3 regions of the Paradevosia tibetensis genome follow, and region 3 is predicted to be linked to each of the others. Evidence: riboswitches for the same ligand, from Rfam matches in the RefSeq annotation. Region 3 holds a riboswitch; each other region holds the start of a gene.
The links. Region 3 has a riboswitch for cobalamin ahead of FNA67_RS11565 (LLM class flavin-dependent oxidoreductase). Riboswitches for the same ligand answer to the same signal wherever they lie in the genome.
Positions count from the first base shown of each region.

Region 1: it holds a riboswitch for cobalamin, as region 3 does, so the genes downstream of both, FNA67_RS01960 (CbtB domain-containing protein) here and FNA67_RS11565 (LLM class flavin-dependent oxidoreductase) in region 3, are expected to answer to the same signal.
Region 2: it holds a riboswitch for cobalamin, as region 3 does, so the genes downstream of both, nrdH (glutaredoxin-like protein NrdH) here and FNA67_RS11565 (LLM class flavin-dependent oxidoreductase) in region 3, are expected to answer to the same signal.

Region 1 is NZ_CP041690.1:376,650-384,303, reverse strand. It holds gene cobN (cobaltochelatase subunit CobN) at 1-2,297, opposite strand, end outside; gene cobW (cobalamin biosynthesis protein CobW) at 2,453-3,490, opposite strand; gene FNA67_RS01965 (CbtA family protein) at 3,487-4,257, opposite strand; gene FNA67_RS01960 (CbtB domain-containing protein) at 4,274-4,453, opposite strand; cobalamin riboswitch at 4,497-4,707, opposite strand; gene FNA67_RS01955 (DUF4342 domain-containing protein) at 4,798-5,139, shown strand; gene FNA67_RS01950 (hypothetical protein) at 5,143-5,802, opposite strand; gene FNA67_RS01945 (DMT family protein) at 5,941-6,297, shown strand; gene FNA67_RS01940 (GTP-binding protein) at 6,294-7,484, opposite strand; gene FNA67_RS01935 (metallochaperone AztD) at 7,545-7,654, opposite strand, start outside.
Region 2 is NZ_CP041690.1:2,488,918-2,496,571, reverse strand. It holds gene nrdF (class 1b ribonucleoside-diphosphate reductase subunit beta) at 1-189, opposite strand, end outside; gene nrdE (class 1b ribonucleoside-diphosphate reductase subunit alpha) at 209-2,356, opposite strand; gene nrdI (class Ib ribonucleoside-diphosphate reductase assembly flavoprotein NrdI) at 2,344-2,748, opposite strand; gene nrdH (glutaredoxin-like protein NrdH) at 2,779-3,000, opposite strand; cobalamin riboswitch at 3,095-3,310, opposite strand; gene FNA67_RS12025 (I78 family peptidase inhibitor) at 3,507-3,821, opposite strand; gene FNA67_RS12020 (DUF2254 domain-containing protein) at 4,072-5,331, shown strand; gene FNA67_RS12015 (vitamin B12-dependent ribonucleotide reductase) at 5,440-7,654, opposite strand, start outside.
Region 3 is NZ_CP041690.1:2,387,721-2,395,374, forward strand. It holds gene FNA67_RS11545 (LacI family DNA-binding transcriptional regulator) at 192-1,232, shown strand; gene FNA67_RS11550 (DUF5054 domain-containing protein) at 1,259-3,175, shown strand; gene FNA67_RS11555 (hypothetical protein) at 3,253-3,465, shown strand; tRNA gene FNA67_RS11560 (tRNA-Cys) at 3,544-3,617, shown strand; cobalamin riboswitch at 3,687-3,897, shown strand; gene FNA67_RS11565 (LLM class flavin-dependent oxidoreductase) at 4,071-5,090, shown strand; gene FNA67_RS11570 (ABC transporter substrate-binding protein) at 5,087-6,088, shown strand; gene FNA67_RS11575 (FecCD family ABC transporter permease) at 6,097-7,257, shown strand; gene FNA67_RS11580 (ABC transporter ATP-binding protein) at 7,254-7,654, shown strand, end outside.

The sequences.
Region 1 (7,654 bases), 2.0 Mb from region 3:
TCGATGGACTTGAGGGCTTCGTTCTCGTCCTCCGGGAGGCCGAGGTCGCGGTCGAGGCGGGCGTCGCGGGTGAAATCGAGAATGCGCTTGCGCAGATCGTCGAGCCGGCGGCGGTCGAGGCCGAGGGCGGCGTAATATTCATCGAGCAGCGCTTCGAGGTCCTTCAGCGGCCCGTAGGTCTCGGCGCGGGTGAGCGGCGGGGTCAGGTGATCGATGATGGTGGCGCCGGTGCGGCGCTTGGCCTGCGTGCCCTCGCCCGGATCGTTGACGATGAAGGGGTAGAGGTGCGGGATCTGGCCCCAAAGGGCATCGGGATAGGAGGCGGCATCGAGCGCGGCGCCCTTGCCGGGCAGCCATTCGAGATTGCCGTGCTTGCCGTTGTGGATGAGCGCGTGGGCGGAAAACTCGTGGCGCAGCCAGAGATAGGCGGCGAGATAGGCGTGCGGCGGGACGAGATCGGGATCGTGGAAGTTGAGGGTTTCGTCGCCGCCATAGCCGCGCGAGGGCTGGAGCAGGATCGCGACATTGCCGAGCGTGAGTGCGGGGAGATGGAAGTTTTCGCCGCGCACGAAGGGATCGGCGGAGGGATCGCCCCAGCGGGCGGTGACCTCGACCTGGATCTTTTCGGGGAGGGCGGAGAAGAGGGCGCGGTAGCGGGAAAGGGGAAATGGAATGCCGTCGCCGCGGGAGGGGGCGGCGTTGGTGGGACCGGATTGCAGGGCGGCGATGAGGGCGGCGGAATCGGGGATGGGCAGCGGGTTCGGTGGTTGGGGCTCACCCCCACCCTTGTTCCCTCCCCACAAGGGGGAGGGAGACGTTGGGGCTAGATCGTAGCCAGCAGCTTCCATTGCCTTGAGGATTTCGATCGTCGATTCCGGCGCATCGTAGCCGACGCCGTTGGCGAGGCGGCCGTCGCGGATGGGGTAGTTGGCGAGGACCAGGGCGATGCGCTTTTCCGGGTTCGGGGTGACGCGCAGGCGGGCGTAGTTGGCGGCCAGCGTGGCGGCGCGCGCGATGCCTTCAGGGTCGGGGGAGTAAGAGGAGAGCGCGCATTGGGTGGCGTCGTGCCAGACCGAGGATTCCTTGTGGCCGACGATGAGGCCGCCGATGCGGCCGTCGAGTTCGGGGAGGACCACCAGCATGGCGAGGTCCTTGGCGGAAAGGCCCTGGTAGTCGGCGGTCCACTGTTCGCGCGAGCGGCCGGACTGGACGAGCTGGATCACCGGGGCGTCGGTATCGGCAAACGGGTTCTGGGCAGGATCGAGGTTGTCGAGGCCGAGGGCGAAGCCGGTGAGGTTGAGGATGGCGGCGGGCGGGAACTCGGCGAGCGCCGCCTTGATGAACCGGACGCAGGAGGGCTCCTTGAGGGTCGAGACGACCAGCGGGACAGGATAGAGGTCTTGGGCCTCCAGCGCTGCGATGAGGGCGGTGAGCGTTCCGGTGCCGGCGCCTTCGAGGGCGGCCCGGTAGAAGAGGATGGGGACATGGGGGCGGTGGGTTTGGCTCACCCCCCTCCCGTCCTCCCCCGCAAGGGGGGAGGTGTTTCGATCCAGTTGCTGGTGCGATGCGGGTTCTACAATCACGGTCGGCACCTCCCCCCTTGCGGGGGAGGATGGGAGGGGGGTAGGCGACGAACTCCGAGCTTGCGGCTCACCCCCACCCTTGTTCCCTCCCCACAGGGGGGAGGGAGACGTTGGGGCGCGTAAGGTGTCGGCGTCGGTCATGCCGGTGGCGGGATGCCAATAACCGAACCGGGAAAAGGGTTGGGCCCGCAGGTCGTGCAACACTGGCTCCCTACCCCTTGTGGGGAGGGCCGGGGTGGCCAGAAGCTGGAATGCTGCCAGCAGCGTATCGGCATTCTCCGGGCCGCCCGCAACGAACAGCGTCAGCAGGCGGTCCCAGTCTTCCGGGGCGATGGTGGAGCGGGAGCGCAGGACCGGGTCGGGCACCGCGTCGTGCGAGAGCAGCACCAGGGGGATGTTTTCACGCATGGAGAGCGCGTAGATTTCGTCGACGCCATATTGCCAATAGGCGGGGCCGCCGATGAGGCGGAGGACGATGAGCCGGGCGTGGCGCACGGTCTGGTCGAGCCAGAGGTCGACCGAGAGGTTGTGCGAGAGCTTCAGGAGATTGGCGAGGCGCAGGCCCTTGTAGCCGGCGCGGTCGGTGGCGGCGGCGAGCATGGCCAGTTCGCTGTCGGCGGAGGTGCCGAAGACGATCTCGCCGGGCGACTGATTGAGATCGATCGCCTCGCCTTCCTGCTGTATGGCGCCGGCCTGGGCGGCGAGAAGGTGCATTTCTTGTCCTTTGGGGGCGGTGGTTGGGGCGACCCCTCACCCGCCGCTTTGCGGCGACCTCTCCCCGAGGGGGAGAGGTGCCCGCGTGGCACGAATCGTGCCGTCGTCCCTTCGCCCCTCCGGGGAGAAGGTGGCCCGAAGGGCCGGATGAGGGGTTACGCCGCCTGAAGGCTGGCCGTGATCGCATCGCGGTCGAGCGGGCTTTCGCCGATCACCACCAGCGCCGTTTCGCGCTTTTCGCCGTCCTTCCAGGGGCGGTCGAAATAGGCGTTTACGCGCGGGCCGACGGCCTGGATGGCCAGGCGCGCGGGGGCGCCTTCGATGGCGGCAAAGCCCTTGAGGCGCAGCACGTCGTGGGCGCGGATGGTTTCCTCGATGGTCTTGAGCAGGGCCTCGCGGCTGCCGGCGGGGAGACGGATCGAGAAGCTGTCGAAATCGTCGTGCTCGTGGCCTTCCCCGCCATGCTCCAGTTCGTGGGCGGATTCGCGGCCGTCGAGATCGTCCTCGCTGGCCATGCCCAGGCCCAGGAGAGCGACGGTATCGACATGGCCGTTGGCGGCGCGCACGATGCCGGTTCCCGGACGCATGGCGGCGCGCAGTTCGGCTTCGACCGGGGCCAGGCCGGACTCGTCGACGAGGTCGGTCTTGTTGACGATGATGAGGTCGGCCGAGACGAGCTGGTCCTTGAAGAGTTCCCCCAAGGGCGTCTCGTGGTCGAGCATGGAATCGGCCTTGCGCTGGGCATCGACCGCCTCTTCGTCGGAGGCGAAACGGCCTTCGGCGAGGGCGGCGGCGTCAACGACGGTGACCACGCCGTCGATGGTGACTTCGGTCTTGATCTCGGGCCAGTTGAAGGCGCGGATCAGCGGCTGGGGAAGCGCCAGGCCGGAGGTTTCGATGACGATGTGATCGGGGCGCTCGTCGCGTTCGAGCAGGGTCTTCATGGTGGGGATGAAATCGTCGGCCACGGTGCAGCAGATGCAGCCGTTGGCCAGCTCGATCATGTCCTCTTCGCGGCAGGTTTCGTCGCCGCACCCGGCCAGCACTTCCTTGTCGACGCCGATATCGCCGAACTCGTTGATGATGAGCGCGATGCGCTTGCCCCTGGCGTGGCCGAGCAGGTGCCGGACGAGCGTGGTCTTGCCCGAGCCGAGGAAGCCGGTGATGACGGTTACGGGGATCTTTTCGCTCATGCGTGCACCATTCTGGTTTGAGAGGCTTCGGCCTTGGCGAAGCGGGTATTGAGATAGCCCAGGAGCGGGCCGAGGATGAACCAGAAGACTGCACCGGCCGAGAGCGCGCTGGCGGCGAAGGCGGTGGCGAGGTGCGCCGGAACGGCGCTCGGTTCATGGGGCGGCTGCGGGGCACCGATGAGGTGGGGCAGAAGGATCAGCACGGCGCCGGCGCCAATGGCCTGCCAGTTGCGGAACTTGGCGATACCCAGCAGACCGGCGCCGGTGGCGATGGCCGTGCCCCACCACCAGAGCTGGCGGGCGCCCAGATCAGCGGCCGGCATGCCCGGGAGTTCGGGCGGCAGGCCGAAGGCGGGCGCGAGCTGGAAGACGATGAAGCCGCCCAGGCCCCAGACGATGCCGTTGGCGGCGGTGATGGGCAGGCCCACCAGCACCGAGACGGCGGCTAGGACCAGCGCGAAACCGATGGCGGCGAGGACGTCGGCAAGCACCGTATAGAAGATGCGCTCGGCGCCATCCTGGGGCGCCCAGGCGTCTTCGTCGTGGACGTGGCCGGCAGGAGCGGCCTCCTGGGCATCGTGGCTGTGCGCCGCGGTGCCATCTTCATGGGTGTGGGTGGCCGGCGCCGCGGGAGCCTCCTGGCCTTCATAGGTCTCGGCCTCGAGGATCAGCGGGGCGACGCGCCACTGCTGGACCGCCGACATGGCAAGACCGGCCGCGAGTCCGGACAGGACCGCAGCGAAGAATATTCGCCGGAACAGATTCATTTTTGTCTCGAAGCGCTTAGTGGCAGGGGAAGCCGAGGGCGTGGCGGGTGTCGTGGGCGCCGTTGTGGACGCGCATGTCACTGGCAAAGCCGATGCCGCCCAGCAGCACGAAGCCCAGGACGAGGGCGAGGCCGCCAGCGACAAGCCGCTGAGACAAGGTGAGATTGATGGTCTGGGTCTGCGTAGCAGTGGTCATTTTGCGGACACCCTCCGTGCGCGCGGATTAACGAGTTGGGCGTTTCCGCCCGGTTGCGCTGGCAGGTCTCCTGGCTCGCAGCCTCTTTGTCGCTGTGCCGCCTTCCCGGGCGAAGCCCAGTGGCAAATGGCAAAGCTGGCCGCTTACAGTTGCGGGGGCAGCCACGGTCTAGGCCCCTGATGGGTAATCCGCACCGTGTTCCCTTTTCATCCCCCGCGCCTGCGCTTGGGGGAACCAACGTGGGGTTAGGATTGCCACATATGGTTGCGCAAGGTCAATGCGCGTGAAATCGGCGCAGGGTTTCCTATGTATGGGGAAGAGAGGCTTCTCTGATGGAGACAGACATGGACGACCAGCCCAAGGATCACTGGAAGACCTTCACCGAGGAAATCGAGGTGGCCGGCAGCCAGCTCGTCGAGCGCATCACCCAGTTGCTCAAGGAAGGCAATGTGCGGCGCCTGCGCGTCAAGTCCGAGCGCGGCGACATCTATGCCGAGATCCCGCTCAATGCCGGGGTCGGCCTGGGCGGCATCATGGTGCTGGCCGCGCCGTGGCTGGCGCTGCTGGGGGCCCTGGCGGGGCTGCTGGCGCGGGTCAAGATCGAGGTGGTGCGGATCGAGCCGGTCGAGCCCGGGGAGGCTCCCCCGGCGGACAAGCAGCCGGACGAGCCCGATATCGATATCTAGCCGCTATTGCGGGGCGGCGGCTTCGCCGGCGCCCTCCCCTTCCCCGGTATCGGTATCGGCCGGGGCGCTGGGGTCGGGATAGCTGAGGTAGACGTCGTAGATGCGCGCATCGAGATCCACCAGGAGCGGCTCGGTGGACGATACTTCCCTGTCGCCCAGGATCGGGGTGTCGTCGACGCCGGTGGGCAGGTCCTTGCGCGGCTCGAACGCGACCCCCAGCGAGCAGCCGCCCGGAAGCGAGGCAAGCTTGCCGGAAGTGAAACTGGCCGAGCCGCCGTAGTCCCAATAGAAGCCGAGCAGGGTAAAGGGCTCGCCGTTGAGCGCCTGGACCTCGGCCACGGTCTGGCCGATATGGACGCCGCCGGGAGCGCTGTCATTTGGCGGGACGGTGAAATAGGCGATCGAATCGCGGTTCTCCTCATCCCACCAACCGACCTGGAAGCGCCTCGCCTCGTCATTGGGGAAGACGGTGGTGGCGAGCATGGTCTCGCCCTCGGCCCCGGGGACTTCGCCGAAGACGACGTTTTCCTTGCCGAAGGTCTCGATGAGGCGCGCCTCGGACGAATCGGGGCCGAACGCCCCCGAGCAGGCGAGCTCGGCGGCGGCGGCGGGAAGGACCGCGCCGGCCAGGGCCAACAGGGCGGCGAGAAGACGCAGGATCATGGATTGCCTCGCGGTATTCGGTGCTTTCCCCGAAATGTGTATGGGACGCCCGATGACTGCAAGATGAACGAGCGGACGCCCCATTGACGGAAGGCGGCGGGCGCGAGAGTGTGCGTCTCCCCCGCCCCCCGGTGCTCCATGCAGTTTTCCGCTTCCGCCGTGCTGCCGATCGTCCTGCTGATCGGATCGAACGTTTTCATGACCATTGCCTGGTACGGGCATCTCAAGTTCCCCACCGCGCCGATGTGGATCGCGGTGATGGCGAGCTGGTGCATCGCGCTGGTCGAATACTGGCTGGCGGTGCCCGCCAACCGCATCGGGTACGGCACCTATAGCGCGGCCGAGCTCAAGACCATCCAGGAGGTGATCTCGCTCAGCGTCTTCGCCGGCTTCGCCGTTCTGGTGCTGGGCGAAAGGTTCACCTGGAACCACGTGGTGGGTTTCGCGCTGATCTTTGCGGGCGCCTTCTTCATCTTCAAGGGACCGCTGCGCTAGCTCCAGGCCGGGAACGGATCGGGCAGGCTCGTCCAGTTGTCGGGCGTGAAGGCGCGCGCCGGGACGAGCGCGGCATCGAGTTCGCGCCGGATGGCGGCCTCGTCCATGTCCTCAAGGCCGATGAAGACCAGTTCCTGGCGCCGGTCGCCCCAGACGGGGTCGAGATAGGCGCGCATGGAGGCGGTCCAATCCGGATCGTCCGGCCAGCGCTGGGGCGGAACGGCGGACCACCACAGGCCCCGCCGACCGGTCCGCACGAGCGCTCCGGCCTGGCTCAGCTCACCGACGAAATGCGGGCGGGTGGCGAGCCAGAAGAAGCCCTTGGCGCGCACGACGCCCGGCCAGGCGCGGGCGATGAAACGATCGAGCAGGGCCGGATTGAAGGGCCGGCGGGCGCGGTAGACGAAGGAGCGGATGCCGTATTCAAGGGTCTCGGGGACGTGGTCGGCAAAGCCGTTGAGCTCCTTGAACCAGAGCGGATTGCGCTCGGCCATCTCGAGACTGAAGAGGCCGGTATCGAGGACCCGGTCGAGGGGAAGCTGGGCGAAATCGGTCTCGATGAGTTCGGCCGAGGGATTGAGCGCCTTGATGATGGAAATGGCGGCCTGGCGCTGGAGCAGGTTGGCAGAGGAGACCTTGTTGAGGACGATGACGTCGGCAAACTCGATCTGCTCGACGAGGAGGTCGACGAGGGCGCGCTCGTCCTCGGGGCCCAGGGTCTCGCCCCGATCCTTGAGGAAATCGGAAGAGCCGTAATCCTTGAGGAGGTTGGCGCAATCGACCACCGTCACCATGGTGTCGAGCCGGGTGATGTCGGCCAGGCTCTCCCCGTTCTCGTCGCGGAAATCGAAGGTGGTGGCGACGGGGAGCGGCTCGGAGATGCCGGTGGATTCGATGAGGAGATAGTCGAAGCGTTCCGCCTCGGCGAGCTTGCGCACCTCGGCGAGGAGATCGCCGCGCAAGGTGCAGCAGATGCAGCCATTGCTCATTTCGACCAGCTTTTCATCGGTCCGCGAAAGATCGGCGCCCCCCTCGCGGACCAGCGAAGCGTCGATATTGACCTCGCTCATGTCGTTGACGATGACGGCGACGCGCCGGCCCTCGCGATTGTTGAGGATGTGATTGAGCAAGGTGGTCTTGCCGGCGCCCAGAAAGCCGGAGAGCACGGTGACGGGAAGTCGTTTCATGGAATGATCCTGGCTGGAAAGCGCTCCCCTCCCCCGGCGGAGGGAGAGGGGATGAAGGGGTTAGTGGTGGTGATGGCCGTGGGTCTCTCCGGCGCCGCCGACCGCCACGATGTTGAAGGGCTTGCCGGCAAGCGCGATCTCGCGGGTCTTGGCGAAGCTGTGCGCATCCA
Region 2 (7,654 bases), 100 kb from region 3:
CCGTATGGTGAGCTGCTGCTCGGCGGCGGTCAGCGTTGCCCAGGATGGGATATCGTTGGAAAGCGGCACCTTCTCGGGCAGCCAGAAATTGCTGGTCAGGCGGTTCCAGACCTCCAGGTCCTTGTCGTCCTGGACGCGGTTCCAGTTGATGGCGCGCACGCGGGCGGCGGGGCGGAATTGAACGTTCATCTTGCTGTCAGCCTTCATCTCAGAGCGTGCAGGAAACGCAGCCCTGCACCTCCGTGCCCTCGAGCGCCATCTGGCGCAGTCGGATGTAGTAGATGGTCTTGATGCCCTTCTTCCACGCGTAGATCTGGGCGCGGTTGATATCGCGGGTCGTGGCGGTGTCGCGGAAGAACAGCGTCAGAGACAGGCCCTGGTCGACATGCTGGGTCGCCGCCGCGTAGGTGTCGATGATCTTCTCGGGCCCGATCTCATAGGCATCCTGGTAGTATTCCAGGTTGTCGTTGGTCATGAAGGACGCGGGATAGTAGACGCGGCCGATCTTACCTTCCTTGCGGATCTCGATCTTGGAGACGATCGGGTGGATCGAGGAGGTCGAGTGGTTGATGTAGGAGATCGAGCCGGTCGGCGGCACGGCCTGGAGGTTCTGGTTGTAGAGGCCGGTCTTCATCACCCTGGCCTTGAGTTCGCGCCAGTCCTCCTGGGTCGGAATGTGGATGCCGGCCTTCTCGAACAGCGCCTCGACCTTTTCGGTGGCGGGCTTCCATTCCTGCTCGGTATATTTGTCGAAGTAAGCGCCGCTCGCATATTTCGAGTTCTCGAAGCCCTTGAAGCTCCGGCCGCGCTCGGCGGCGATGAGGTTCGAGGTGCGGACGGCGTGGTAAGCCACGGTGTAGAAATAGATATTAGTGAAGTCGACGCCTTCCTCGGACCCGTAGAAGATGCGCTCGCGGGCCAGGTAGCCGTGCAGATTCATCTGCCCGAGTCCGATGGCGTGGCTATCGGCATTGCCCTTGGCCACCGAGGGGACGGAGGCGATGTCGCTCATCTCCGACACGGCGGTCAGCGCGCGGATCGAGGTCTCGATGGTCCTGCCGAAATCGACCGAATCCATCGCCGCGGCGATGTTGAGCGAACCCAGGTTGCACGAGATATCCTTGCCCATGTGGCTATAGGAAAGGTCGTCGTTGAAAACGCTGGGCTCGCTGACCTGCAGGATTTCCGAGCAGAGATTGCTCATGGTCACGCGGCCGGCAATCGGGTTGGCCCGGTTCACCGTGTCCTCGAACATGATGTAGGGATAGCCGCTCTCGAACTGGATCTCGGCGATGACCTGGAAGAATTCGCGCGCCTTGATCTTCTTCTTGCGGATGCGGCTGTCGGCCACCATCTCGCGGTACTTTTCGCTCACCGAGATTTCGGTGAAGGGCACGCCGTAGACCCGCTCCACGTCGTAGGGCGAGAACAGGTACATGTCCTCGTTGTTCCTGGCCAGTTCGAACGTGATGTCGGGGATCACCACGCCCAGCGACAGCGTCTTGATGCGGATCTTCTCGTCGGCATTTTCGCGCTTGGTGTCGAGGAAGCGCATGATGTCGGGGTGGTGGGCGTGCAGGTAAACCGCTCCCGCGCCCTGCCGCGCCCCCAGCTGGTTGGCATAGGAGAACGAATCCTCCAGGAGCTTCATCACCGGCAGCACGCCCGAGGACTGGTTCTCGATCTGCTTGATGGGTGCGCCCATCTCGCGGATGTTGGTGAGGCTGAGAGCCACGCCGCCGCCGCGCTTGGAGAGCTGGAGCGCCGAGTTGATGGCGCGCCCGATGCTCTCCATGTTGTCTTCCACGCGCAGCAGGAAGCACGAGACGAGTTCACCGCGCTGTTTCTTGCCGGCATTGAGGAAGGTCGGGGTGGCCGGCTGGAAGCGCCCGGAAATGATCTCGTCCACGAGGTTGCGTGCGAGCTGTTCGTCGCCGCGCGCCAGCGTCAGGGCGACCATGCAGACCCGGTCCTCGTAGCGCTCGAGGTAGCGCTTGCCGTCGAAGGTCTTGAGCGTATAGCTCGTATAGTACTTGAACGCGCCCAGGAACGTGGGAAAGCGGAACTTCTTGCCATAGGCGTGGTCGACCAGGTCGCGGACGAAGTTGAACGCGTACTGGTCGAGCACTTCCTGCTCGTAATAGCCCTCGGTCACGAGGTAATCGAGCTTCTCGCGCAGGTTATGGAAGAAGACCGTGTTCTGGTTCACGTGCTGCAGGAAATACTGCCGTGCCGCCAGGCGGTCCTTGTCGAACTGGATGCGGCCCTCGCTGTCGTAGAGGTTCAGCATCGCGTTGAGCGCGTGGAAATCCAGCGTCTGGTCCGGGGCCTTTGCGGGGCGTTCTAGTGTGAGCATGTCCAAAACCGTACGAGTCCTTGTCTGACATTTTCGACGTCCTCCGCGGTCCCGAGAAGTTCGAACCGGTAGAGGAGGGGCACGGCGCATTTGCGCGAGACGATATCGCCCGCGATCGCGTAGGCCGGCCCGAAATTGGTGTTGCCCGCGGCGATCACGCCGCGGATCAGGCTGCGGTTGGCAGGATTGTTGAGGAACTGGATAACCGGCTTGGGAACCGCGCCCTTGCCCCCTCCGCCGCCATAGGTGGGGAGGACCAGCACATAGGGTGCTTCGATGACGGGGGGCTCCCCGCCGGCCTCGACCGGCAGGCGCAGGCTTTCAAAGCCCAGCTTCCGGACGAAGCGGTGCGTGTTTTCCGAGCTGCTCGAATAGTAGACGATGTTGCCCATGGCCGCATGGCGTCCGCGTCGGTCCGGGCGTCAGGAGAGGGCGCCGATCATGTCGGGACGGAAGCCGGCCCAATGCTGCTCGCCGGCGACGACGACCGGGATCTGGCGGTAGCCCATGCCCTGGACGCGCGCATAGGCTTCGGCGTCTTCTGAGATGTCGACGAGCGTATAGTCGATACCCTTGCGGTCGAGCGCGCGGGTAGTGGCGGTGCATTGAACGCAGGCGGGCTTGCTGTAAACGGTGATGGTCATCTGATCCCTCGCATCTGTTAGCTGGGCAGGGATAGAGGACGGCGGCCGAATGGAAGACCCATGCGCACCCGCTCGCCTCCGGCACCCCGCCGGTGGACGTAACTTGTTCGAGGCAGGTCTCCTGGCTCGCGGGTCAGCGTCTTCTGTTCCGCCTTCCCGAACCGGTGGGTCCAGTGGCCGAAAACGAACAGATACTCGCCGCTTACAGTTGCGGGGGCAGCCTCGGCATTGCTCCCATAGGGAGCGCACCGAGTTCCCGTCTTAGCTCCCGGCTTTGGTAACCGGAAGAACCTAGAACGCTACATATAGTATGCGCATCTTCTTTGGCGTCAATGGATATGGGGTAGGTGAGGGGCGATGAATCGGGTTGAAACTTCCCCGCGATGGTGCGTGGGAATCACGAGGGCGGGAAACGGCCTCCGGTCTCGTCCGGAAGTCTGGCGCGCAGCGGCCGAAGGCATCGGCCTTCACAGCCGCCGCTGCACGTGGAGGGCCGCTGCGTGCGTTCAGCCGCAGGTCGCCCGAGCCAGGTTTCCGGCTTCGTCGACTTCCAGGTTGAGTCGGTCCTCGCTGAAGTCCTGGGTGACCATGTCGCCCGGCATGATGACGCGCACCACGCCTTTGGACTGCACCGGCGCGCCGCCGACCGTCACGTCTTCGGCCGTCGTGCCGACCACCGCCTTGCCGATGCTCGCCTCGAGCGCTGCCGCCCCGCAATCGGGCGTGGCCGGTTCGGTCGCCGGCCCGTCTGCCCGGGCAGGGGCGGTGCAGGCGATGATGGTCGCCAGAATGGCAATTCCCGCAGGCAAGCTCTTGAACATCGGCATATCTCCTCGTTCGGGCAGCGCGACCACAACGGTTCTCTGCGACAACAAGAAGAACACCTTTCCGTGCCGCGCGTCGAGCCGCCCGAAAGACAACAAGGCGGCGAGGGCAGGAGCCGGTAGAAAGGCATCCTTACTTCCCGTCATTTGTTAAGTCTCTCGATCATCGCCCCTCGCGATGCCAGGACAGGAGATTGAACATGGCTGGTCAGCAACGCGGCTCGGACGAACCCACAGGGACGATGCCATGACGTCCCGCTGGCTTTGGCTTACCATCCAGGTCACACGCCGCATCTGGTTTCGCGCCAGCATTTTTTCGGTCGTTGCGGTTCTGGTCGCGCTCCTGGGTATCGCACTGGACCCGTACATTCCGAGCGACCTGCCGGCCAAGGTGGGTGCCAATGCGGTCGACCATATCCTGAGCATCATCGCCTCGAGCATGCTGACCGTTACGACCTTTTCGCTCAGCATCATGGTCTCGGCCTATTCGGCGGCCACGACCAATGTCACGCCCCGTGCCACGAAGCTGGTTATCGAGGACTCGACCACCAAGAACGTGCTGTCCACGTTCGTCGGCTCCTTCCTGTTCAGTCTGGTCGGCATAATCGTATTGAGCACCGGAGCCTATGGAGCCCAGGGCAGGGTCGTCCTGTTCGCCGCAACGATCATCGTCATTATCCTGATCGTGGTCACCTTGTTGCGCTGGATTGACCACCTGGCCCGGCTCGGCCGGGTTACCGAAACGACCGACAGCGTTGAGCAAGCGGCGGCCAAGGCCATGCGGGCCCGACATCAAAATCCATATATGGGTGGGCGACCCTTTGACGATCCGGCGGGCCTGCCGCCAGACGCTCGCGCCGTGCCGAGCAGCAAGATCGGATACGTGCAGCACGTTGATATCGGAGCGCTTGCCGAGCTCATTCCCGATGAAGGTGGCGCCATCTATCTCAACGCGATTCCGGGCAAGTTCGTCGATCCTACGCAGACGCTGGCCTGGACCTCCCGCGTCGAGGGCGAAGCGGTCGAGAAGGCCGTTCGCGACTGCTTTTCCATCGCCGATACGCGCTCGTTCGACCAGGACCCGCGGTTTGGCGCATCGGTCCTCGCCGAAATCGCGTCACGCGCCCTGTCGCCCGGCATCAACGACCCCGGGACGGCGATCGACGTCATCGGGCGAGCGGTTCGCATATTGTCCATCTGGTCTGAGCCGGACGAGTTTGACGAGGCCGACTACCCAGAGGTCTACGTGCCACCCTTGGCGCTGGCCGACCTGTTTGACGACCTCTTCATGCCCATCGCCCGGGACGGCGCGCCCGTAGTCGAGATCGGGCTCCGCCTGCAAAAGGCCTTCCTGACGCTTTCCCGGCTCGGAGAAGGCCGGCTCCGCCCCCAAGCCCTCCGGCATGCCGCCGAAGCACTCGAGCGTTCAGAATCGGCCTTGCCGATAGAAGCCGACAAGGTGCGCGTGCGCCAGGCCGCCCAGATGGTGCTGCAGACCGGGCACTAGTCGACCGAGGCGCTTGACCAGAGCCAGACAAAACAGCAAGGCGCCCGGCTTTTCAGCCGAGCGCCCAAACATGACTTATTAGCTTTGGTTGTTGTTCCCCAACTACCCTCAGCTGCAACCCGTGGTCGTGCCGCAGGTGTCGCACTTCAGGCACGTGCCGTTACGCACCATGGTGAAGTTGTGGCACTCGGTGCACTGGTCGCCGGTGTAGCCCTTCATCTGGGCCTCGGCCCGGAGCAGGCCCGCGTCCTTGCTGGGCGGGGGGCTCGGGATGGGGCTCAGCTCGGCGGCCGGGAAGGCCGCAGGGGCGAGGGCGGGCTCGGCCTTGAGGGCCGTGGCCGTGCGCAGCGCGGTGACCGTGGAGGTCTGCATGGCCGGAGCCGCCGTTGCCGAAACCTGGGCCGTGGGCACCAGCATCAGCGAGGAGTTGGCCACGCGGCCGCGGGTCATGCCGCGGGATACAAAGCGCTCGGCGGGCACCGGGGCAGGCGCGGCCGTGTTGCCACGGGCGCTCTTTTCCTCGGCTACGCCCTTGCCGAGCGAGGTCGGGCCCTCGGGGTTAACGTGGGCCAGGTCGTCGCGGTCGAGATAGGAGACGGCGAGTTCGCGGAACACGTAATCCAGGATCGAGGTGGCGTTCTTGATGCGGTCGTTGCCCATGACCATGCCGGCGGGCTCGAACCGGGTGAAGGTGAAGGCTTCCACGTATTCGTCCAGCGGCACGCCGTACTGGAGGCCGAGAGAGATGGCGATGGCGAAGTTGTTCATCATCGCACGGAAGGCGGCGCCTTCCTTGTGCATGTCGATGAAGATCTCGCCCAGGCGCCCGTCGTCGTATTCGCCGGTACGGACATAGACCTTGTGGCCGCCCACGACTGCCTTCTGGGTGTAACCCTTGCGGCGGTCGGGCATCTTCTCGCGCTCGCGCACGGTGCGCTCGATGATGCGCTCGACGATCTTTTCGGCAACCACCGGCACGCGGGCCGCCGCGTTCTGGGCCACCAGGGCCTCGACCGCATCGTCCTCTTCCTCGTCGTCATCGGCGAGGAGGGCGGCGTTGAGCGGCTGGCTGAGCTTGGAGCCGTCGCGATAGAGCGCGTTGGCCTTGAGCGCCAGGCGCCAGGAGAGCATGTAGGCTTCCTTGCAGTCCTCGACGGTGGCGTCGTTGGGCATGTTGATGGTCTTGGAGATTGCGCCCGAGATGAAGGGCTGCGCGGCAGCCATCATCAGGATGTGGCTCTCGATCGAGAGGTAGCGCTTGCCGATCTTGCCGCAGGGGCTGGCGCAATCGAACACCGGCAGGTGCTCGGCCTTGAGGTGCGGAGCGCCTTCCAGGGTCATCGCGCCGCAGACGTGCAGGTTCGCCGCCTCGATGTCCTTCTTGGAGAAGCCAAGCGCCGGCAGCAGTTCGAAGGTGAAGTCGTTGAGCTGCTCGTCGGTGATGCCGAGTGACTTGAGGAAGTCCTCGCCCAGCGTCCACTTGTTGAAGGCGAACTTGACGTCGAAGGCCGAGGCCAGGGCTTTGTTCAGCGCTTCGATCTTGGCGTCGTCAAAGCCCTTGGCGCGCAGGGTGCCGGGGTTGATGCCCGGGGCCTGGTTGATGTTGCCATGGCCGACGGCATAGGCCTCGATCTCGGCGATCTGGCTTTCCGAGTAGCCGAGCGTGCGCAGGGCCGGGGGCACGGCGCGGTTGATGATCTTGAAGTAGCCGCCGCCGGCGAGCTTCTTGAACTTGACCAGCGCGAAGTCGGGCTCGATGCCGGTGGTGTCGCAATCCATGACCAGGCCGATGGTGCCGGTCGGGGCGATCACCGAAACCTGGGCATTGCGGTAGCCGTGCTTCTCGCCGAGGGCGAGAGCGTTGTCCCAAGCCACCTTGGCGCGCTCGGTGAGTTCGGCATAGGGCACGTTGGCGACGTCGAGCGGCACCGGGTTGATCGAGAGCTTCTCGTAGCCATCGGCATTGCCGAGGGCCGCGTTGCGGTGGTTGCGGATGACGCGCAGCATGTGCTTGGCGTTGCGCTTGTAGTCGTCGAACGCGCCCAGTTCCTTGGCCATTTCGGCCGAGGTGGCATAGGCGACGCCGGTCATGATGGCGGTGAGGGCGCCGGCATAGGCGCGGCCTTCCACCGAGTCATAGGGAATGCCGGAGGTCATCAGCAGGCCGCCGATATTGGCGTAGCCCAGGCCCAGCGTACGGTACTTGAAGGAGCGCTCGGCAATGGCCTTGGACGGGAACTGGGCCATCATCACCGAGACTTCGAGCACGATCGTCCACAGGCGAATGGTGTGCTCGTAGGCGGCCACGTCGAACGAGCCGTCT
Region 3 (7,654 bases):
AACCGCAGGTCACGATCGAAGAATGAACACGTTTTCATTTTCCGTCAATGAGGAGATTAATGAATTTCCAATGACGTCGCGCCATCCTACCGAAACGCCCCGTTTCGGGGACAAAACCATGCAAGGCGCTTGACGTCGGACGGACGAAACGCCAGAACGCAATGTAAGCGCTTTCATTTTGGTGCGAGGCCATGAGCGAGATAGCAGGCAAGACCAGGAGCAGGGCGACAGCCGACGACGTAGCGCGCGTTGCCGAGGTCTCGCGCGTTGCCGTTTCGCGCGCATTCAATCCGCACGCCTCGATCAAACCCGAAAAGCGCGACAGAATTCTGAAGGTCGCCCAGGAACTCAACTACACGCCCGACGTCGCAGCGCGCTCGCTGGTCACGCGCCGCTCGCACCTGGTCGGCGTCATCGTGCCCGACGTCTGCTCGCCCTGGGAAAGCCAGGAAATCGACCAGCTCACCACCGCCCTCCAGGCGGAAGGCTTTGCCACCCTGCTCTTCAAGACGCGCACCGACCGTTCCATGGATAGCCAGCTCCTCACCTACATGAAGGGCTACAATCCGGATTCGGTCATCGCCTTCACAGAAAACGTCGGGCCCGAGATCCTCGGGCAGATCCTCGATCGCGCCGTGCCGATCTACGTCACCTACCCCCATGAGGAGACGTCCGCGGAGAATCCGCAGGGTCAGCGCTTCGATCGCCTCGATGTGGTCCAGCGCGACGGCATCGATCAGGCCATCGCCCTCATGCAGGGTTTTGGTGCCCGGCGTTTCGCCTACCTGGCCGGCGATCCGCATGCCTCTGCCAGCCTCGAGCGGGAATATGTCCTGCGTCAGGTCATGGCCGCGCGCGGGCTGGGCGAGCCGCTCATCGTGCCCGGCGATTTCACCTACGACACAGCTTACCGAGCCACCATCAACCTCTTCCGCGTCGGGGACGGCGCCGACGCCATTTTCGCGGCCAACGACGTCAGCGCCTTCGGCGCGCTCGACGCCCTGCGTCACGATCTCGGCCTCAACGTGCCCAAGGACGTCAAGGTCGTCGGCTTCGACGACATCGCCCAGAGCCACTGGAAGAGCTACGACCTCACCACCGTCAAGATCGACCTGGACGAACGCGTGCGCGCCCTCGTCCGGCTGATCCTGCGCCGCCTCAAGAACCCGGACGCGCCCGCGCTCACCGAAACCATCCGCACCAAGCTCGTCGTGCGCGGCACGGTGGGCTGACCGCCCTTTCGAAAGATCTGCTTGCCATGGCCGAACCGGTCATTCACGTCGTCTTCAAGACCCATCTCGACATCGGCTTCACCGATCACGCCGAAAAGGTGCGCCGCCAGTATCACGAGCGTTTCATTCCGCAAGCGATCGACACCGGCGAGCATTTCTTCGCGGAAAATCCCAACGAGCCGCGGTTTATCTGGACCACTGGTGCCTGGCTCATCTGGGACCACCTCAATACCCGTGGGCCCGCCGAGGTCGCGCGCCTCGAGCGCGCCATCGGACGAGGGCTCATCGCCTGGCACGCCCTGCCCTTCACCACCCACAGCGAGCTCATGTCCCCCGCCGTGTTTCGCGCCGGCCTGAGCTACGCCACCGAACTCGACAGGCGCTTCGGCCGCAAGACCATTGCCGCCAAGATGACCGACGTTCCCGGCCATACGCGGGGCATCGTGCCGCTCATGGCAGAGGCCGGCATCCGTTTCCTGCACCTTGGCGTCAATACCGCCTCCCCGCCCCCCGACGTTCCCGACGTCTTCCGCTGGCGCGCCCCGTCCGGCGAGGAAATCGTGGTCATGTACCAGAAGTCCTACGGCGCCACTCACTTCCCGCAGGGGTTCGACGAAGGCCTCAGCTTCGCCCACACCAGCGACAATATCGGCCCCCAGAGCGTACCCCAGACCAGCGAGGCGCTCCGCGAGATCGCCGCCCATAATCCCGGCGCGCGCCTGCGTGCCGCCACGCTGGACGACTATGGCGCCCTCCTCTGGGATCGCCGCGCCGAATTCCCGGTCGTCGATATCGAACTGGGCGACAGCTGGATCCACGGCAGCGCCAGCGATCCGGTCAAGACCGCCCGCTACCGCGCCCTCCAGCGCGTCTACGATGGCTTCGAAGCCGAAGGGCTGAACCCCCAGCGTCTCGCTTTCGGCCGTGGCCTCACCATGGTCGCCGAACACACCTGCGGCGTCGATATCAAGAGCTACCTGCGCGACGACCGCGCCTGGGACCGCCCGGATTTCGAAGCCGCTCGCGCCGGCGACTACCGCTTCGCCTACACCGAAGCCTCCTGGGCGGAGCAGCGGGCCTATCTCGATGAGGCCCTGGCCCAGCTCGCCCCCGCCGACCGCGCCACTGCCGACGCGGCCCTTGCCGAGCTCGCCGTCCCCGCTTCCCCCGTGCTGGCGCCAACCGCCCGGCAAACCCTTACGGTCGACGGCTGGACCGTCGACCTGACGCCCCAGGGCGATGTCGCCGCGCTCGTGGCCCCCGACGGCAAGCGCCTCGAAGGCGCCGACGGCAGCCTCCTCGGCTACAGATACGAGAGCTACGACGCCGCCGACGTGGCCCGGCACATGGATACCTACCTCACCCACCGCGCCGAGTGGGCGATCCTCGACCACGACAAGCCCGGGCTCGCCAAGGCCGCCACGGCGCGCTCCGCCGTCTGGCGCCCGGTGCTCGAAGCCGCCTCCGGATCGACCCTGCGCCTCTCGCTGGATGAAACCGCCCACGCCGAACTCGGCGCCCCCGCCAGCGTCGAAATGAGCTTCCGGGTCATCGACGCAAGGCAGATCGAACTCACCCTCGTCCTGCGCGAAAAGCCCGCCAACCGCATGCCCGAGGCCGCCTTCCTCTCCTTCACCCCCGCGGCCGACGGGCCTTGGGAATTCGAAAAGACCGGTCTCTGGCAGCGCGCCGACAACGTGGCCGGCCATGGCGGCGGCCAGCTCCAGGCCATCTTCGCGGCCCGCACCGGCGGCGTCACGATCACGCCGCTCGATACCCCCCTCGCCGCTCCCGCGGCCTCGCCGTTCATGCCGTTTGATCCCAATCCCCCCGATTTCTCGGGCGGCATCCGGTTCAACCTGCACAACAACAAATGGGGCACCAATTTCCCCATGTGGTGGGAAGGCGACTTCAAGGCCCGCTTCGTGATTACGCTTCCCTGACGGACGCTACGCCAAGTCTTGGCAGCGGCCTCCCGCAGCGGTATCGATAGCGCTCGACTATCGCGAGGAGCGCTCCCATGAGCAACGTCGTCAAGCTTTCGGACCGCAAGAAGGCTCAGGAGCAGAAGGCCAAGCAGGCCGCCGCCGAACAGCGTGCCCGCCAATCGGGCATGCCCTCCTCCACTCGCGCCAAGATTCCGCTGCTGATTCTGTCGGTCGCCATCGTCCTGCTCGGCATCTTCTGGGAACCCGTCCTCGCCTTCCTCACCAACCTCTTGGGTCGCGGCTAACCATCGCTGCAAAAATCCACAGGGTTTCAAACAAGACCTTGCGTAAGCGCCGACCGTCACTTAGAAACCGGCGCGTGAGGCCACGTGGCGGAGTGGTGACGCAGCGGATTGCAAATCCGTGAACCCCGGTTCAATTCCGGGCGTGGCCTCCATAACTCTCCCGACATTGCAGACCGTTTTTGCACAGGCGCACCGCCGCTTGCCTCCGCTCGTGCATTGTGCGATTGGTCCCCTGCTTCGGTTCCGCCAATTGTGCGCGGATTAAAAGGGAACACGGTGCGGATTACCCATCAGGGGCCAATGCCGTGGCTGCCCTCGCAACTGTAAGCGGCAAGCTTTTCGCTCCCAAGCCACTGGACGCCAGCGTCCGGGAAGGCCGCGAATAGCGCCAGAGCCGCGAGCCAGGAGACCTGCCAGAGCGCAAGACCATGTCGCCGGGCGAGGTGTCCCGGCAGGGGGCGCAATTGGAACCTGACGCACATATCGTGCCATCGGCGATGAATTGGCCTTCCCCGCAAGGGAGAGGCCCATATGCCGTTACCTGAAACGACGACGCCACCGGCGCCGATTCGATCCTGCCGCACTTCCCGCCGGGAGGTCCGGCCATGAGGCTCGATATCGCCGGCTTCACCCGTGGCACCAGAAACCTCGACCATCGCGCCGTGCTCGCCTTTTGCGCGCGCATGGACGCCCTGGGCTTCGATGGCATCTGGTTCAACGAGTTCCACTTCCAGTCCCCGCCCGATCCTTATCCCTCTACGCTCCTGCTCGCCGCCGCCATCCTGGCGCGGACCGAACGCATGCGCGTGGGCACCTCGATCGTCGTCCTGCCCCTCTATCACCCGCTCCTCCTTGCCGAGCAGGTCGCCCAGCTCCATTGGCAGAGCGGCGGACGCTTCGATTTCGGCATCGGCCGCGGTACCCATCCCTCCACGCTTGCGGCTCTCGGCATCGACCCCGCCAGCACGCGCGACCGGTTCGAAGCCGCCTACCGCCTGATGCGCTCGGCCTGGTCAGGCCCCACGCTCGTGCCTTCCGATGCGCCCTGGCCGGCCTCGAGTGAACCGGTGGGGCCGCTGCTTGCGCCCGGCGAACGCATCCCTGTCTACGTCGCCGGCTCGACACCCGAGACCGTCGGCTTCGCCGTCGCCGAAAACCTGCCACTGCTCCTCAGCCTCGAACCCTCCGAGCAGCGCCAGTTCGATGTCTATGACAGCCTCACCGGCAACCGCTCCGGGCGCTATCCCGCCGATTACTCGATCTCCCGATACGTCTCGATCGCTCCCACCCGCGCGCAGGCCATTGCCGCTGTCGACGCCCTCCTCCCGCGCCTTTACGAGCGCCGGCGCCGCTACGCCATCGCCCAGAACCGTCCGCTCGACACCATCACACCCATCGACCGCGACGCCTTCCTCGCCAACCAGATGATCGCCGGCAGCCCCGGCGACTGCTTCGACCAGCTCGCCGCCCTGCGCTCGCGCACCGGCATCGAGAGCATCCGGCTCATCTTCAACTGCAACGGCGAAATCCCCGAGGACGAGGCCGACGCCATGGCCACGCTTTTCGGTCGCGAACTCGTCACGCCCCTTCACGCCCTTTCCAGCCCAATCGAGGTAAACCCATGACCTTTGCCACCCTGATCAGGCGCTCCGGCCTCCTTGCCGGCGCAGCAGCCATCGCCGCCCTGGCGCTGGCCACCCCCGGCCTCGCCCAGTCTTTCCCCGTTACCGACGACAATTGCGGGGTGACCACCACCTACGAAGCCGCACCCACCCGCGCCGTAACCCTCTCCAACAACGCCACCGAACTCATGCTCGCCCTCGGGCTGGAAGGCAGCATGGCGGGCACCTCCTACATGGCCAATCTCAGGATCAGCCCGGCCTATGCCGAGGCCTATGCCAAGGTGCCGGTGATTTCCCCGCTCGTGGCCACCACTGAAGAGCTCATCGCCGCCGAGGCCGACTTCGTCTACGCCGGCTATCCTGATGGCTTCAGCGAATCCCGCCACACCCGTGACCAGCTCCACGACCTGGGCATGAAGACGCGCCTCAACGTGGAAGGCTGCAACCTCGGCGCCTTCGGCTTCCCCCAGCTCTTCGAGGAAATCCGCTCGGTCGCCGCGATCTTCGGCATTGCCGATCGCGGCGAGCAGCTGGTCGCCGATCTTTCCGCACGCCTCGACGCGGTCAAAGACAAGCTCGCCGCCGCGCCGTCCATCCCGGTCTTCATCTACAACGGCGGCGATTCCGCCCCCAATGCCGCCCTCGGCAACACCATGCTGTCCCAGGCCGTCGCCGCTGCCGGCGGTAGGAACATCTTCGATGATGTCGCCAACCGCTTCGGCCAGGTAAGCTGGGAGCAGGTGGCCGAACGCGCGCCCGAATATATCGTGGTCTTCTACTCCGGCACCGCCAGCGGCCAGGTCGTCGCCGATCCGGACAAGGAACTCGGCCAGGCCCGCATTGAAACGCTCAAGTCGATTCCCGCCATCGCCGACGTCCCGGCCATCGCCAACAACCGGTTCATCCTCATCAACTCGGTCCAGGGCCAGCCCGGCCCGAGCACCGTCGATGCGGTGGAAGCCATGGCCAGGGCCTTCCATCCCCAAGCCTTCGGGCAGTAAGTCGCACGATGAACGAATCCCGGCCCATTTCCGCGCGCATTGACCAGCAGCGGCTGCTCGCCGTTCTCAGGTCGAGCGAAAGCGCGACGCCTGCCGCTTCCCCGGCGCCGATTGCCGGATCGCGGGTCGCCGGCCTGCCCTATGGCCTCGCCATGGCGCTCCTGGCCGGGATTCTGTTCCTCCTCGGCCTTGCCGGGCTCATGCTCGGCTCGGTCCACGTCCCTGCGCCCGTTGCGGTCGGTGTTCTCGTCAACTGGCTGTTCGGCGGCGAGGTCATCCCCGCCACCTGGCGCGCCGTCTATGACACCATCATCATCGAGACACGCATCCCGCGGGTGATCCTGGCCGGCATCGTCGGCGCCACGCTCGGTGCCAGCGGCATGACCATCCAGGCCATCGTGCGCAATCCGCTCGCGGGCCCGAGCATCCTGGGCGTCTCCAACGGCGCCGCGACCGGCGCGGTCGTCGTCATGCGCTGGGGCCTCATGGGCCTGGGCGCCTTCACGCTCTATGCCTCCGCCTTCGCCGGCGCCCTCGTCACGCTCGCCATCGTCTTCTGGGTCGCCCGTGCCGGCGGCCGGATGACGCCCACCCGTCTCGTGCTCGCCGGCATCGCCATGAGCTCGGTGCTCAGCGCCCTGACGAGCCTTCTCGTCCTCACCTCGCCCGATCCCCAGCTCGCCGCCCGCGTTCTCTTCTGGACCCTGGGCGGGTTCGGCTCGGCCCAGTGGAAGCTCCTGCCCCTGCCCACCATCGCCCTGGTCATCGGGCTGGGCTTGATGCTCGTGCAGGCGCGGCGCCTCAATCTCCTCATGGCTGGCGACGAGAGCGCCACTGCCCTCGGGCTCGATGTCCACCGCTTCCGCCAGGCCATGTTCGTGCTCACCGCCGCCCTCATCGGCGTCGTCGTCGCCGTTTCAGGCGTCATTGGCTTCGTCGGCCTTATCGTGCCGCACATCGTGCGTTTCCTCGTGGGTGCCGATCACCGCCGCGCCCTGCCTGCCGTCGCCCTCATGGGCGCCAGCTTCACCATCGGGGCCGATCTCGCCGCGCGAACCGTCATCGCGCCCATCGAGCTGCCGGTCGGCATCATCACCGCTCTGGTCGGCGGCCCCTTCTTCATCTGGTTGTTGCGGCGCGACGCCCGCGACAATGGAGGCGCGCCATGAGCATTGCGCCCGGGCACCTGGCCCTCCAGGACGTGAGCTTCACCATTGGCGGGCGCTCCCTCGTCCGCAACGTTTCCCTGACGGTCGCCCCCGGCGAGATGATTGGCGTCATCGGTCCGAACGGCGCCGGCAAGTCATCGCTCCTGCGCACCATCTACCGCACCAACCGGCCGAGCGCTGGCCGCGTCACGGTCAATGGCGAGGATGTCTGGCAGCGCCCGGCCACCTGGGTGGCGCGCCACGTCGGGGCCGTCCTTCAAGACATGCCCGCCGATTTTCCGCTGACCGTGCGCGATGTCGTCGCCATGGGCCGTTCGGCGCACAAGCGCCTGCTCGAGGCCGATAGCGCCCATGACCACGCCCTCATCGAGGCAGCCATCGAGCTCCTGCAACTGCG